3 regions of the Nonomuraea sp. NPDC005501 genome follow, and region 2 is predicted to be linked to each of the others. Evidence: riboswitches for the same ligand, from Rfam matches in the RefSeq annotation. Region 2 holds a riboswitch; each other region holds the start of a gene.

Region 1 (4,712 bases), on a different contig from region 2:
GTCACCCAGAGATCTCCCCGGCCCACCTGCTGACCACGCTGCTCGGCCAGACGGGCGGCACCGCGGTCCCGCTGCTGGAGGCCGTGGGCGCCGACTGGAAGGCCGTGCGCGCCAGGGCGGAGGAGCAGCTGGCGGCGCTGCCGAAGGCGCAGGGCTCCACCGTGAGCGCGCCGACGAGCTCGCGCCAGCTTCTCACCGTCATCAACACCGCGGCGCAGCGCGCCAAGCGGCTGGAGGACGAGTACGTCTCCACCGAGCACCTGCTCGTGGCGCTGGCCACCGACGGCGGCCAGGTGGCGGAGCTGCTCAAGGGGCAGGGGGCCACGCCGCAGGCGCTGCTGGACGCGTTCGAGAAGGTGCGCGGCCACGCCCGCGTCACCAGCGAGACGCCCGAGGACACCTACCAGGCGCTGGAGAAGTACGGCGTCGACCTGACCGAGCGCGCCCGCGCGGGCCGGCTCGACCCGGTCATCGGCCGTGACTCCGAGATCCGCCGCGTGGTGCAGGTGCTGTCCCGGCGCACCAAGAACAACCCGGTGCTGATCGGCGAGCCCGGCGTCGGCAAGACCGCCGTCGTCGAGGGCCTGGCCCAGCGGATCGTGGCGGGCGACGTGCCCGAGTCGCTGCGCAACAAGCGGCTCATCTCGCTCGACCTGGGCGCGATGGTGGCGGGCGCTAAGTACCGCGGCGAGTTCGAAGAGCGGCTGAAGGCCGTGCTGTCCGAGATCAAGGAGAGCAACGGCCAGATCGTCACCTTCATCGACGAGCTGCACACGGTCGTCGGCGCGGGCGCCGCCGAGGGCGCGATGGACGCGGGCAACATGCTCAAGCCCATGCTGGCCCGCGGCGAGCTGCGCATGATCGGCGCGACGACGCTCGACGAGTACCGCGAGCGCATCGAGAAGGACCCGGCGCTGGAGCGCCGCTTCCAGCAGGTGTACGTCGGCGAGCCGACGGTCGAGGACACCATCGCGATCCTGCGCGGGCTGAAGGGCCGCTACGAGGCCCACCACCAGGTGCAGATCGCCGACAGCGCGCTGGTGGCCGCCGCCGCCCTGTCCGACCGCTACATCACCAGCCGGTTCCTGCCCGACAAGGCCATCGACCTGGTCGACGAGTCCGCCTCGCGGCTGCGCATGGAGATCGACTCCCGGCCCGTGGAGATCGACCAGCTCCAGCGCAACGTCGACCGCATGAAGATGGAGGAGCTGGCCCTCTCCAAGGAGACCGACGACGCCTCGCTCCACCGGCTGGAGCGGCTGCGCAAGGAGCTGGCCGACCGCCAGGAGGAGCTGAGCGCCCTCGTCGGCCGCTGGGAGCGGGAGAAGGCCGGCCTCAACAAGGTCGGTGAGCTGAAGAAGCAGCTCGACGAGGCGCGCGGCTCGGCGGAGCGGGCGCAGCGCGACGGCGACTTCGAGGCGGCGTCCCGGCTCATGTACGCCGAGGTGCCGAGGCTGGAGCAGGCGCTGCGGGAGGCGTCCGAGGCCGCCCAGCCCGACGACGCCATGGTCAAGGAGGAGGTCGGCCCCGACGACATCGCCGAGGTCATCTCGTCCTGGACGGGCATCCCGGCCGGCCGCCTGATGGAGGCCGAGACGACCAAGCTGCTGCGCATGGAGGACGAGCTGGGCAGGCGCCTGGTCGGCCAGCAGCAGGCCGTACGCGCCGTGTCCGACGCCGTCCGGCGCAGCCGGGCCGGCATCGCCGACCCCGACCGGCCGACCGGCTCGTTCGTGTTCCTCGGCCCGACGGGCGTGGGCAAGACCGAGCTGGCCAAGGCGCTGGCGGAGTTCCTGTTCGACGACGAGCGGGCGATGACCCGCATCGACATGAGCGAGTACTCCGAGAAGCACAGCGTCGCCCGGCTCGTCGGCGCCCCTCCCGGCTACGTCGGCTACGAGGAGGGCGGCCAGCTCACCGAGGCCGTACGGCGCAGGCCGTACACCGTGGTGCTGCTGGACGAGGTGGAGAAGGCCCACCCCGAGGTCTTCGACATCCTGCTCCAGGTGCTGGACGACGGTCGGCTCACCGACGGGCAGGGCCGCACGGTCGACTTCCGCAACACGATCCTGATCCTCACCTCCAACCTGGGCTCCCAGTTCCTGGTGGACCCGACGCTGGAGGGCGACGCCAAGCGCGAGGCCGTGATGGGCGCGGTCCGCGGCGCCTTCAAGCCGGAGTTCCTGAACCGGCTCGACGACGTGATCCTGTTCGACGCGCTCGGCTCGGAGGAGCTGGCCCAGATCGTCGACCTCCAGGTCGACCGGCTGGCGAGGCGGCTGGCGGACCGCAGGCTGACCCTGGACGTCACTCCGGCGGCCCGCGAGTGGCTGTCGCTCACCGGCTACGACCCGCTGTACGGCGCCCGTCCGCTGCGCCGCCTGGTGCAGTCGGCGATCGGCGACAAGCTGGCCAAGGCGGTGCTGTCGGGCGAGATCGTGGACGGCGACAAGGTGCTGGTCGACCTCGGCGACGACGAGCTGACCGTCAAGCGCGCCTGACGCGCGACGTACCGACGACAAGGCCCCGGGGCCGGCCTTTCCCGCCGGCTTCCCGGGGCTTTCGCGTGCCCGGGTCCGTGTCGCGGCCCGCTCGCCGGTAAGGGCTGGTCCACCGTTCGGCCAAGCCCGCCCCGGCGCACCGCTTCCCTGGCTAGCTTCGGCCTTCGTCCGAGATCCGCCCGGCGTCCGCCCGGGCAGCCGTACCGACGAGGGGGACGTTCAGTGTCAGTGTCATCCCGGTCCTATCCCAGGTCATCCCGGTCCTATCCCAGGTCATCCCGGTCCTGTCCCGGCTTTCGGGCCGTCGCGGCGGCCACGCTGAGCGCCGGCGTCATCTGGATCATCGCGGCGCCGCCTCCCGTCCTCGCCCTCACCCACGCCCTCACCCCCGTCCCGGCCGGGGACGAGGGCGGGGCGGCCGGCGAGGAAAGCGCCGCCGCGGTCGCGGCGCGGACGGCGGAGCGCCTCGGCCTGACCGGCCCCCGGGGCGCCGGCTCCCCGATGGTCGCCCCCGACCTGACGGCCACGGCCGCGGGTGTGCCGGTCCTGCCTCCGGGCGCGCGCAACCCCTCGGGCCTGTCCGACGTGTCCACGATGGCCGCCGCGCCCGACCTGCCCGGCCTGCCGGCGGCTCCGGCCCGGCCCGTCCGGACGTTCGACGGGGTGCCCGTCTCGGGGGCCCCGGAGCCGGCCGTCCGCCGTCAGCACGCGCACGAGGCGCCGGACCGCGCACCGAGCCGCCGGGACGCCGCCACCCACGCGGAGGGGCCGCGCACCGGGGCCTCCCGCGTCGCGGAGCCCGGCGTCACCTCGCTCGGCGACGTCGGCACCCTCCTCCCGAGCCTGCCGCTGGGATGATCCCTGTTACGGTGGACCGTGACGCGGGGTGCCCGGAGGGCCGGGCTGAGATCACACCCGTCGAACCTGATCTAGTTCGTACTGGCGAAGGGACGTCGACGTTGTCGTTCTGCGACGAGGTCTGGGCGAGCACCGCCACGCTGCTCGACGCCATCCATCGGCACCCGTTCAACACCGCCCTCGGCGGCGGCACCCTGAGCCGCGACCGGTTCACCTTCTACCTGGTGCAGGACGCCCGCTACCTGGCGGCGTACGCGAAGGTGCTGGCGACAGCGTCGGCGCGCGCCACCGAGCCCGCGGACGCCATGTTCTTCGCCCAGAGCGCGCACACGGCGCTGGCCGTCGAGCGCGCCCTGCACACCGGCTACCTCGACGGGTTCGGGCTGAGCCCCGAGGACGTGGCCGGCATCCGCACCTCGCCGACCTGCCTGGCCTACGCGTCGTACCTCCAGGCGACGGCTCTCAGCGCGCCCCTCCCCGTGCTGGTCGCCGCGGTGCTGCCGTGCTTCTGGGTCTACCAGGACGTCGGAACGGCCCTGCTGGAGCGCACGGCCGGCCGGTCCGGCCACCCGTACCAGGCGTGGATCTCCACCTACTCCGACCCGTCGTTCGCCGCCTCGGTGACACAGGTGCGTGCCATCGCCGACCGGCTGGCCGGGACCGCCGACCCCGCCACCCGCCGGGCCATGGCCGAGGCGTTCTGCCGGGCGACGGAGTACGAGTGGATGTTCTGGGACAGCGCGTGGCGGCTGGAGACGTGGCCCACCGGCCAGTGGCTGGCGACCGGCGCGGAGGCCACGGCCGCCCTCTGACCCCGGATCGCCCGTACGGCCTGATCGCGGGCATGCCGACGGCAGCGAGCGCCCCTCGGGGCGCACCCCGGGCCGGACAGGATCGCCCGGCCGGGAGAGCCCGGCTCAGGACACCAGGGCGTCGAGCTCGTCCTCGGGCAGGCCCAGGTCGACCCGGATGCGGTAGCGCGTGCGCAGCAGCGCCACATGCTCCGGGTCGTCCTCGTCACTGGCCAGCACGGCCTGGGTCACCCATTCGAGCCCGGCCGGCAGGTCGCCGTACGCGACGAGCGTCTCGGCGATCGTGTGGGAGGTCGCCGTGGTGATCCCGCCCTCCGCGCGGATCGCCTCGATGACCTCCCTCGCCTCAGCGGGACGGTCGAGCTCGAAGAGCGTGTCGGCGATGCCGGCGCGTGGGTCGATGAGCGACTCACCGCCGTCCTCCACCGCGCGCTGGAAGCACTCCAGGGCCCGGGCGGGCTGCCCGGCCGAGCGCCATTCCTCGGCCGCGAGGACCAGGATGGACGCCCTGGAGACATCGCCCGAGGAATAGCCGAGCGCG
Region 2 (4,712 bases):
GAGCTGCTGGCCGGCGGCAAGCGGCTGCGTCCCGCGTTCTGCTACTGGGGGTGGCGCGGGGCGGGCGGCGCGGACGAGCCGGGCATCTACCCGGCCGCGGCGTCGCTGGAGCTGCTCCAGGCCAGCGCGCTGGTCCACGACGACGTGATGGACAAGAGCGACCTGCGCCGCGGGATGCCGTCGGCGCACCGCCGGTTCGAGACGATGCACGCGGGGGCCGGCTGGCACGGGTCGGCCGAGCAGTTCGGCGTGGGCGCGGCGATCCTGCTGGGCAACCTGCTGCTGATCTGGTCCGGCGAGATGTGGCGCGGCAGCGGCCTGCCGCCGGAGTCGATCGCGGCGGCGCAGCCGGTGCACGACCACATGCGCACCGAGCTGATGTGCGGCCAGTACCTCGACCTGCTGGAGCAGGCCCACGGGGAGAACACCTTCGAGTCGGCGCTGCGCGTCGCCCTGTACAAGAGCGGCAAGTACTCCGTGGAGCAGCCCCTCCGGCTCGGGCTGGTCCTCGCGGCGGGCGAGCTGGCGCCGTGGATGGACGAGCTGTGCACCACGTACGGCACACGGGTGGGGATCGCGTTCCAGATGCGCGACGACATCCTCGGCGTGTTCGGCGACCCGGCGGCCACCGGCAAGCCGGCCGGCGACGACCTGCGCGAGGGCAAGCGGACGATGCTCGTGGCGCGGACCCTGGCCACCGCCACCCCCACGCAGGCCGCGCTGGTGCGGAGCCTGCTCGGTGACCCGGAACTCGACGACCGGGGCGTGGCGGCGCTGCGGGAGGTCATCGAGGACACGGGCGCGCTGCGGGAGTGCGAGGACCTGATCGGGGCGTACCTGCAGGAGGCGCTGGTCTGCCTGGACAAGGCGCCGATCACGGCCGGCGCCCGCTTCGCGCTGGCCGACCTGGCCGTCGCGGCCACCTCCCGCAAGGCCTGACCCTCCCCCGCGCTTCCACGGGCGCGGGGGAGCGTCGTGACCGGGTCAGCGGGCCAGGCGCTTGGCGAACTCGGCCGCCGCCGCGCCCGGGTCGTCGGCCTCGGTGATCGCCCGCACCACGACGACGCGGGTCGCCCCGCACGCCATGACCTCGTCGAGGTTGTCCAGGTCGATGCCGCCGATGGCGAACCACGGCCGGTCCGTGGCGGTCGAGGCCGCGTGCCGCAGCAGCGACGGCCCCGGCGCGGGACGGCCCGGCTTGGTCGGGGTGGGCCAGGTCGGCCCGCAGCAGAAGTAGTCGACGCCCTCCTCCACCGCGGCGGCGGACGCCTCGGCGGTGGAGTGGGTGGACCTGCCGATGAGGATGTCGTCGCCGAGTATCTCCCGCGCGACGCCCACCGGAAGGTCGTCCTGCCCCAGGTGGAGCACGTCGGGCCGGGCGGCGTAGGCCACGTCCGCCCGGTCGTTGACGGCCAGCAGCCTGCCGTGCCGGTCGCAGGCGTCGCGGAAGACCTCCAGCAGCTCGAGCTCCTCCCGCGCCTCCAGGCCCTTCTCGCGGAGCTGGACGACGTCGACGCCGTTGGCGAGCACGGCGTCGAGGAACTCGGCCAGGTCACCGCGCCGGCGCCGGCCGTCGGTGCAGAGGTAGAGCCGGGCGTCAGAAAGCGAGGGCCTGGGCACGCCGCTTGACCTCGGTGTGGCGGCCCGCGCGGATCGCCTCGACGGGCGAGCCGGGCAGCGAGTCGTCCGGGGTGAACAGCCACCGCAGCGCCTCGGCGTCGTCGTAGCCCGCGTCCAGCAGCACGGTCAGCGTGCCGGGCAGGCCCTTCATCACGTCCCTTCCGTCAAGGAACACCGCGGGCACGTGCGGCCCGCCGCTGCCCCGGCGCACGCCGAGCAGCTTGTGGTCCTTGAGGAGTTGCTTGGTCCGCCCGAGCGAGAGCTGCAGGCGGTCGGCCACCTCGGGGAGAGTGAGCCACTCGTTGACGAGCTGGTCGGTCTCCCGGTCGATCTGTGCAACAGAAAGCGTCACGAAACCACAACTACCACATGGCGCGCTTGCTCAAACAACACAATCCCGTAGAGGGACATCGGGATCTACCAGGCGTTCCGGGTCCATCCGGTGCCCTGCCTCGATGATGCGGCGGCCCTGGACGAGGTCGCGGGGCCGGTCCACGGCGAGCACCGCGGCCAGCGCGCCGTCGCCGGTCAGCCAGCAGGCCGACCACTTGCCCTCCGGGTCGCCCCGGTACAGGAGGCGGTCGCCGGCCGGATGGTGGCCCGCGTACTGGACCATGTGGCCGAACTGCTCGGACCAGAAGTACGGCACCGGGTCGTAGACGGCCTCCTCGCCCAGCAGGGTGGCCGCGGCGACCTCGGGCGCGCCGAGCGCGGTGTCCCAGTGCTCCACCCGCAGGCGCGTGCCGTAGCGGCGCGACCACCAGGCGGCGCAGTCGCCCACCGCGACCACGCCCGGCAGGGAGGCGCGCAGGTGCTCGTCGGTGACGACGCCGTTGTGCAGGTCGATGTCGGCGCCCGCCAGCCACTCGACGGCCGGGCGGACCCCGATGCCGGAGACGACCACGTGCGCCTCGACGAACTCGCCGTCCACCAGCCGCACCCCGCCCTCGTCCACCGACGCGACCATGGTGTCCAGCCGCAGGTCGACGTCCTCGTACCAGCCGGTGGTGCGGGCGCCGATCCCGGCCCCGACGGCGTGGAAGAGCGGCGCGGGTCCGGCCTCAATCACGGTCACCTCGCAGCCCGCGCGGCGGGCGGCCGTGGCCACCTCGGCGCCGATCCAGCCGGCGCCGACCACGGCGACGCGGGCGCCGCGGACCAGCCGGGCGCGCAGCTCCAGCGCGTCGTCGAGGGTGCGCAGCACATGCTGCGGCCCGTCGCCGGGCAGCGTGATCGGCTCGGCGCCGGTCGCGATGACCAGCCCGTCGTACGGCAGCTCCCCCTCGCCGGTCTCGACGACGCCCGGACGCAGGCCGGTGGCGCTGACACCGGGGCGGAAGTCCACCTCCAGCGTCGCGAGGTCGGAGTCGACGAAGCTGGAGTCGCTGGTGCCCAGCAGCACCGCCTTCGACAGGGGCGGCCGGTCGTACGGGCGGTGCCGTTCCTGTCCCAGGAGGGTGATCTCGCCGCCGAACCCCCTCGCCCGCAGGGCCTCGATGCTGCGCACGCCGGCCAGGCCCGCTCCTGCCACCACGACACGGTTCACGGTCAAGACCATAACGGGGCCGCCGCCTGCGCTCCGCACCGAGGCCGTAGGCTGGAGGGGTAAGACGCGCGGGAGTCCGGCCGTGACCGGGCTGAGAGGAAGGCTTGACCGGGCCTTCGACCGCAATCCACCTGATCCGGATCATGCCGGCGAAGGGAGCGCGCATGGAGCTGGTCGTGGGCGGCGGGATCGTCGGGCTGTCGATCGCCTGGCGGCTGTCGCGGGCGGGGCGGCCCGTCACCGTGGTGGACCCGGCCCCGGCCTCCGGGGCCTCGCACGCGGCCGCCGGCATGCTGGCGCCCGTCAGCGAGGTCGCCTACACGGAGGAGCCGCTGCTGCGGCTGGGGGTGGCGTCGCTGCGCCGCTGGCCGTCGTTCGCCGCCGAGCTGGCCGAGGACGCCGGCCTGCCGCCGGGCGTCCTGGCCCCGTCCCGCCCACCCGGGCCCTTCGGCGGCGCCCGTCCCGTGCCGTCGTCCCCTTCGCGGTCGGGCCCCGTCCTGTCGTCCCCGGCGCGGTCGGGCCCGGTCCCGTCGTCCCCGGCGCGGTCGGGCCCGGTCCCGTCGTCCCCGGCGCGGTCGGGCCCGGTCCCGTCGTACGGGCTGGACTTCCGTGCCGACGGCACCCTGGACGTGGCGTTCGGCGCGGACGACCTGGCGGCACTCGACGAGCTGGCCGGGTTCATGGGCAAGCTGGGGCTGCCGGTGGAGCGGCTGACGGGCCGGGAGTGCCGCCGCCTGGAGCCGATGCTGGCCCCGTCGGTCCGGGGCGGGCTGCTGGCGCCGGGCGACGCGTGGGTGGACCCGCGCCGCGTCACAACAGCCCTGCTGGCCGCCCTGGAGCGGCTGGGCGTCCCCGTGGTGCCGGGCCGGGTGTCCGAGCTCCTGCGTGCCCCCGGCGGCCCCGGTGGCGGCTCCGGGCGCGGTCAGGCGGTCGTGGGCGTGCGGCTGGACTCTCCGGCGGACGGCGGGGACCTGCCGTCCGAGATCCGGGCCGACGGGGTGATCCTGGCCGCCGGAGCGTGGAGCGGCGAGCTGTACGACCTCCCGATCCGGCCGGTCAAGGGCCAGATCATGCGGCTGCGGTCCCCCGAGCCGCTGCTGGGCCGGTGCGTGCGCGGCATGGTCCACGGCGCCCCCGTCTACCTGGTGCCGCGGGGCGACGGCGAGCTCGTGGTGGGCGCCACGCAGGAGGAGATGGGGTTCGACACGCGGGTGACGGCCGGCGGCGTGTACGAGCTGCTGCGCGACGCCCGGGAGCTGGTGCCCGGCGTGACCGAGCTGGAGGTGGCCGAGGTGGTGGCGGGCCTGCGTCCCGGCACCCCGGACAACCTGCCGCTCATCGGCCCGGCCGGCGTCCCGGGGCTGACGCTGGCGACCGGGCACCACCGCGGCGGGGTGCTCCTGGCGCCGCTCACGACGGCGATCCTCCTGGGCGAGGAGCCCGAGTCGGCGGCCCTCTGCTCCCCGGCCCGCCACCACCCGGCCCCCGGCGCTCACGACAGGCCCTCCGGCCCCTACGACGGCAACTCCGGCTCCGAGGAGATGGG
Region 3 (4,712 bases), on a different contig from region 2:
GCCCGAGGCGGTGTTCCGGTCCTGGCTGGAGCAGGACTACCTGTTCCTGCTCGACTACGTGCGGGTCTTCGCCCGGCTGGCCTGGCAGGCGCCGGACGGCCACCTGGGGGATCTGGTGGACCTGGCGCACGCCACCTTCCATGACGAGCTGAGCCTGCACCGAACCATGTCGGCCGAGTTCGGCGCCGATCTGGAGGGAGCCGTGAAGGGGCCGGCGTGCGCCGCGTACACGGCCTTCCTGCTGGAGTCGGCGGCCACGTACGCCGACGGGCTGGCGGCGCTGTACCCGTGCATGTGGGGATATTCGACGCTGGGCCGGATCCTGGCGCAGGACCCGCCGGCCGAGCCGCGCTACCGGGCGTGGGTGGGCACCTACGCCGACCCGGGGTTCGCCGCGCTGGCCGCCCGGATCGCCGTGATGATCGACGAGGCGGCTCCCGACCCGGTGCGGGCGGAGCGGCTCTTCCGCGAGGGCATGGCCCATGAGCTGGCCTTCTGGGACGTGCCCTGACGCGTGGAGCGGCGTCCGCGAGCGTCCGGGCAGCTGTCGGTGAGTGACCGTACTCTGGTGGCATGCCGGAACTTCCCGAAGTCGAGTCCCTGGCCGGATTCCTGCGTGAGCGGGCGGTCGGCCGGACCGTGCTGGCCGTGGACGTGGTGGCGATCCAGGCGCTCAAGACCTTCGACCCGCCGGTGAGCGCGCTGGGCGGGCTGACCGTGACCGGGGTGTCGCGGCACGGCAAGTTCCTCGACCTCGACTGCGACGGGCTCCACCTCGTCATCCACCTGGCCCGGGCCGGCTGGCTGCGCTGGCGCGACGACCTGTCGGGCGCCAAGCCGGTCCGTCCCGGCAAGGGCCCGCTCGCGGCGAGGGTGCGGTTCGCGCCCGACGACGAGGGCCTGGCGCCGGGGTTCGAGCTGACCGAGGCCGGCACGCAGAAGCGCCTGGCCATGTACGTCACGAGGGACCCGGCCGAGGTACCCGGCGTGGCCGCGCTGGGCCCGGACCCGCTGGCGGAGTCGTTCACGGTCGAGACGCTGAAGAAGATCGTGGGCGGCAACCGCACGCAGATCAAGGGCCTGCTGCGCGACCAGAAGGTCGTCGCGGGCATCGGCAACGCCTACTCCGACGAGGTGCTCCACGCGGCCCGGATGTCCCCGTTCAAGATCGCGTCCTCGCTGACCGACGCGCAGATCGCGGACCTGCACGAGGCCATCGTCACGACGCTGCGCGAGGCCATGGAGCGGGCCCATGGGCTGGCCGCCAAGGACCTCAAGGCGGAGAAGAAGTCCGGCCTGCGCGTCCACAACCGCGCCGGCCAGCCGTGCGACGTCTGCGGCGACACCATCCGCGAGGTCTCCTTCGCCGACTCCTCGCTCCAGTACTGCCCGACCTGCCAGACCGGCGGCAAGCCGCTCGCCGACCGGCGCCTGTCGCGCCTGCTCAAGTAGGGTCGGTTATCTCTTGTAACCGCCGGCTGCCTGCGACAGCATGGAGCCATGGACGACCACGCCTCCTGTGACATCACCGACGACTACGACGTCCGGCAGTGGGACACCCGCGAGGACTGCGAGGTCCGGCAGATCCTGGACCGCGTCGCCGACAAGTGGTCGCTGCTCGTCATCGCCCTGCTCGACAGCCGGAGCCTGCGCTTCAGCGAGCTGCGCCGCGAGATCGACGGGGTCAGCCAGCGCATGCTCAGCGTGACCCTGCGCCACCTGGAGCGCGACGGCCTGGTGACCAGGACCGTCCATCCCGTCGTGCCGCCCCGCGTCGACTACGCGCTCACGCCGCTCGGCCGCACCCTGCACGAGACGATCAAGTCGCTGGTCACCTGGACCGAGCGGCATCAGCGGGAGATCGCCGAGGCCCGTGCGGCCTACGACCGAGGGCGCGAGATGATGGACGCATGACGGTTCCCGAGGTAGAGGCACGTGACGTACCCGACGACGCTTTCCTGCTGGACGTGCGCGAGCGGGAGGAGTGGGTGGCGGGCCACGCCCCCGAGGCCGTGCACATCCCGATGAGCGAGATCCAGGGGCGCGTCGACGAGGTCCCCGCCGGCGGCAAGGTCTACGTCGTCTGCCGGGTCGGCGGCCGGTCCTACCAGGTGGCGGCCTGGCTGAACCACCTGGGGCGCGAGGCGGTCAACGTCGGCGGCGGCATGCAGTCGTGGGAGGGCGCGAGCCGTCCGATGGTCAGCGAGACCGGTCAGCCGCCGTTCGTGGCCTGAGCCGGTCCCTTAATCCGGTTGCCCCGCGCGCGTCCGTGCTGGTGGGCTGTGCCGGTGAATCGTGATGAGATGCTGGCGGCCTACGACCGCCAGGTGCGAATCAGCCAGGGCGAGCGGGCGGGCCGCGTGGTGCGCAAGGCGGCCGAGGGCGGCTGGAACGGCATCCTGTGGTCGGACCTCGACGAGGACACGGCCGACGCCGAGATCGCGGCGCAGGTGGCGTACTTCACCGCGCTGAAGCGCTCGTTCGAGTGGAAGCTGTACTCCCATGACCGCCCCGCCGACCTGGCGGAGCGGTTGTCGGCCGCGGGCTTCGCGGCCGAGCCGGAGGAGACGCTGCTGGCCGCGGAGGCCGCCGCCATGGCCGCCGAGCCGCGGCTGCCCGAAGGCGTCGTCCTGCGCCCGGCGGAGGACCCGGCGGGGATCGAGCTGCTCATGGAGGCGCACGAGCAGGCGTTCGGCATCCCGGCGCCGGGACTGCGCGACCAGTTGCTCCGCCGGCTGGCCGAGCGGCCCGAGTCGATGGCCGCGGTCGTCGCGATGGCCGGCGACCGGCCGATCAGCGGGGCGCGGGTGGACCTGGACCCGGACACCGAGTTCGCCGGGCTCTTCGGCGGCGGCACGGTGGTCGGGTGGCGCGGGCGCGGCGTGTACCGGGCGCTGCTGGCCCACCGGGCGCGGGTGGCCGTCGAGCGGGGCTACCGCTACCTCCACGTGGACGCCTCCAGCGAGAGCCGTCCGATCCTGCTGCGGCTCGGCTTCGTGCCGCTCGGCACCACGACCCCGTACGTCTACACCCCCTGACGGGCCCGGGTGGCCGTCCGGCGGCGCATGAGGCATCATGAGGGCGCACGCCAGGACATCTCCGGCACAGACCAGGGTGGTCCGGCGCGCGACAACTACAGATCCCGCGGGAGCTCGGGGCCACCGGGCTGAGAGGGCAGCTGCCGCTGCTGCCGACCGCATGAACCTGTCCGGGTAATGCCGGCGTAGGGAGTGTGTGATGACGCATGCCGTCAACGAAGTCCCGCTGACCCTCGACGAGGCCCCGCCGAAGACGCTCGGGGTGCTGGACCAGGGCGCGCTCTGGGCCAACCTCGGGGTGAGCCTGCTGGGCTTCTCCGGCGCGCTCTTCCTGCTCGACCCGCTTGGCGGCGCGCCGCTGAGCGTGGCCGCGGCCCTCACCGCCGCGGTCGTGGGCAGCCTCGTCGGCACCGCGATGGTGGGCCTGGCCGCCATCCCCGGCACGCAGACCGGACGGCCCTCGATGGTGCTGCTCCGGGGGCTGTTCGGGGCGCGGCTGTCGTACCTGCCGACGGTGCTCAACATCATCCAGATGGTCGGCTGGGGCGCCTTCGAGCTCTGGGTGATCTCCATGGGCGCGAGCGCGATCTTCGGTCCGGCGGTGCCGTACGCGGTCTGGGTGATCGTCGCCGGAGTCCTCACCACCTCGCTGTCGATCTGGCCGCTCGGCTCGGTGCGGCTGCTGCGCCGGTACGTCACGGTCGCCGTGGTCATCGCGCTGGCCTGGTTCGCCGTGGACTTCCTCGGCCAGGCTCAGCCGCAGGCCGGCGGCTCGTGGCACGCGTTCGCGCCGGCCGTCGACTACGTGATCGCGCTGTCGGTCTCGTGGGTGCCGATGGCCGCCGACTTCGCCCGGCACTCCAGGTCGAGCGCCGCCGCGTTCACCGGCGTCGTCGGCGGCTACACGCTGGCCCAGGTGGCCTGCCTGGGGCTCGGCGTGTACGCGGTGGCCATCGCCGGGGCGGCCGCGGTCCAGGCGGACGGCACCGCGGTGTTCGGGACGTTCGTCGCGGCGCCGCTCGGCGCGCTGTTCTTCGCCGTGCTCGTCCTGCGCGAGACCGACCAGTCGTTCGCGAACGTCTACTCGACCACCCTCTCGCTGCAGAACCTCATGCCCCGCGTCGACCGCCGCCTCTTCAGCGTCGCCATCGGCGTGGTCACCACGGCCGTGGCGCTGGTGGTGGACGTGAACTCCTACGGGGCCTTCCTCGGCATCATCGGCGCGGTGTTCGTGCCGATGTTCGCGGTCCTCGCCGTGGACTACTTCGTGCTCGGCGGCTCCGCCCGGTGGAACACCGACGAGGACGCGCCGTCCCGCTGGTCCATGCTGGTGCCCTGGGTGCTCGGCTTCGCCGCGTACTGGCTGACCACCTCGACGCCGACCGTCGGGGCGTGGGACGGCCTCTGGGCCTGGGTGCGCGAGGCGATCGGCTTCACCCGTCAGCCGTGGATGAACGGCGCGCTCGGCGCGGCGCTCGTGGCCGCCCTGGTCACGCTCGCCCTCGGCCTGGCCCGGCGCCGGACCTACGCCGACCGCGTCTGACAGCTCGTGATCAGGAGCGGGACTCGACGGTGAGGAGGTGGCGCTTGGCGTTCACGCCCCCGGCGTAGTCGCCGAGCGCGCCGTCGCCGGGCACGATCCGGTGGCACGGCACGATGACGCACACCGGGTTG

Evidence for each region. A riboswitch is a leader RNA that binds a small molecule or an ion and turns the genes downstream of it on or off. The one in region 2 is predicted to bind thiamine pyrophosphate.
Region 1: another riboswitch for thiamine pyrophosphate. It lies ahead of tenA (thiaminase II); the one in region 2 lies ahead of ABZS51_RS18240 (FAD-dependent oxidoreductase).
Region 3: another riboswitch for thiamine pyrophosphate. It lies ahead of ABZS51_RS01660 (cytosine permease); the one in region 2 lies ahead of ABZS51_RS18240 (FAD-dependent oxidoreductase).

Annotation. Positions count from the first base shown of each region.
Region 1 covers NZ_JBEXDT010000001.1:20,959-25,670, forward strand. The annotation lists gene clpB (ATP-dependent chaperone ClpB) at 1-2,501, shown strand, start outside; gene ABZS51_RS00130 (hypothetical protein) at 2,724-3,359, shown strand; TPP riboswitch at 3,374-3,469, shown strand; gene tenA (thiaminase II) at 3,461-4,171, shown strand; gene ABZS51_RS00140 (hypothetical protein) at 4,277-4,712, opposite strand, start outside.
Region 2 covers NZ_JBEXDT010000033.1:52,058-56,769, reverse strand. The annotation lists gene ABZS51_RS18260 (polyprenyl synthetase family protein) at 1-939, shown strand, start outside; gene thiE (thiamine phosphate synthase) at 985-1,620, opposite strand; gene ABZS51_RS18250 (Rv2175c family DNA-binding protein) at 1,598-1,972, opposite strand; gene ABZS51_RS18245 (FAD-dependent oxidoreductase) at 2,003-3,166, opposite strand; TPP riboswitch at 3,225-3,341, shown strand; gene ABZS51_RS18240 (FAD-dependent oxidoreductase) at 3,331-4,712, shown strand, end outside.
Region 3 covers NZ_JBEXDT010000001.1:329,773-334,484, reverse strand. The annotation lists gene ABZS51_RS01685 (transcriptional regulator) at 1-511, shown strand, start outside; gene ABZS51_RS01680 (DNA-formamidopyrimidine glycosylase family protein) at 574-1,452, shown strand; gene ABZS51_RS01675 (helix-turn-helix domain-containing protein) at 1,501-1,914, shown strand; gene ABZS51_RS01670 (rhodanese-like domain-containing protein) at 1,911-2,234, shown strand; gene ABZS51_RS01665 (GNAT family N-acetyltransferase) at 2,289-3,038, shown strand; TPP riboswitch at 3,135-3,247, shown strand; gene ABZS51_RS01660 (cytosine permease) at 3,238-4,581, shown strand; gene ABZS51_RS01655 (methylated-DNA--[protein]-cysteine S-methyltransferase) at 4,592-4,712, opposite strand, start outside.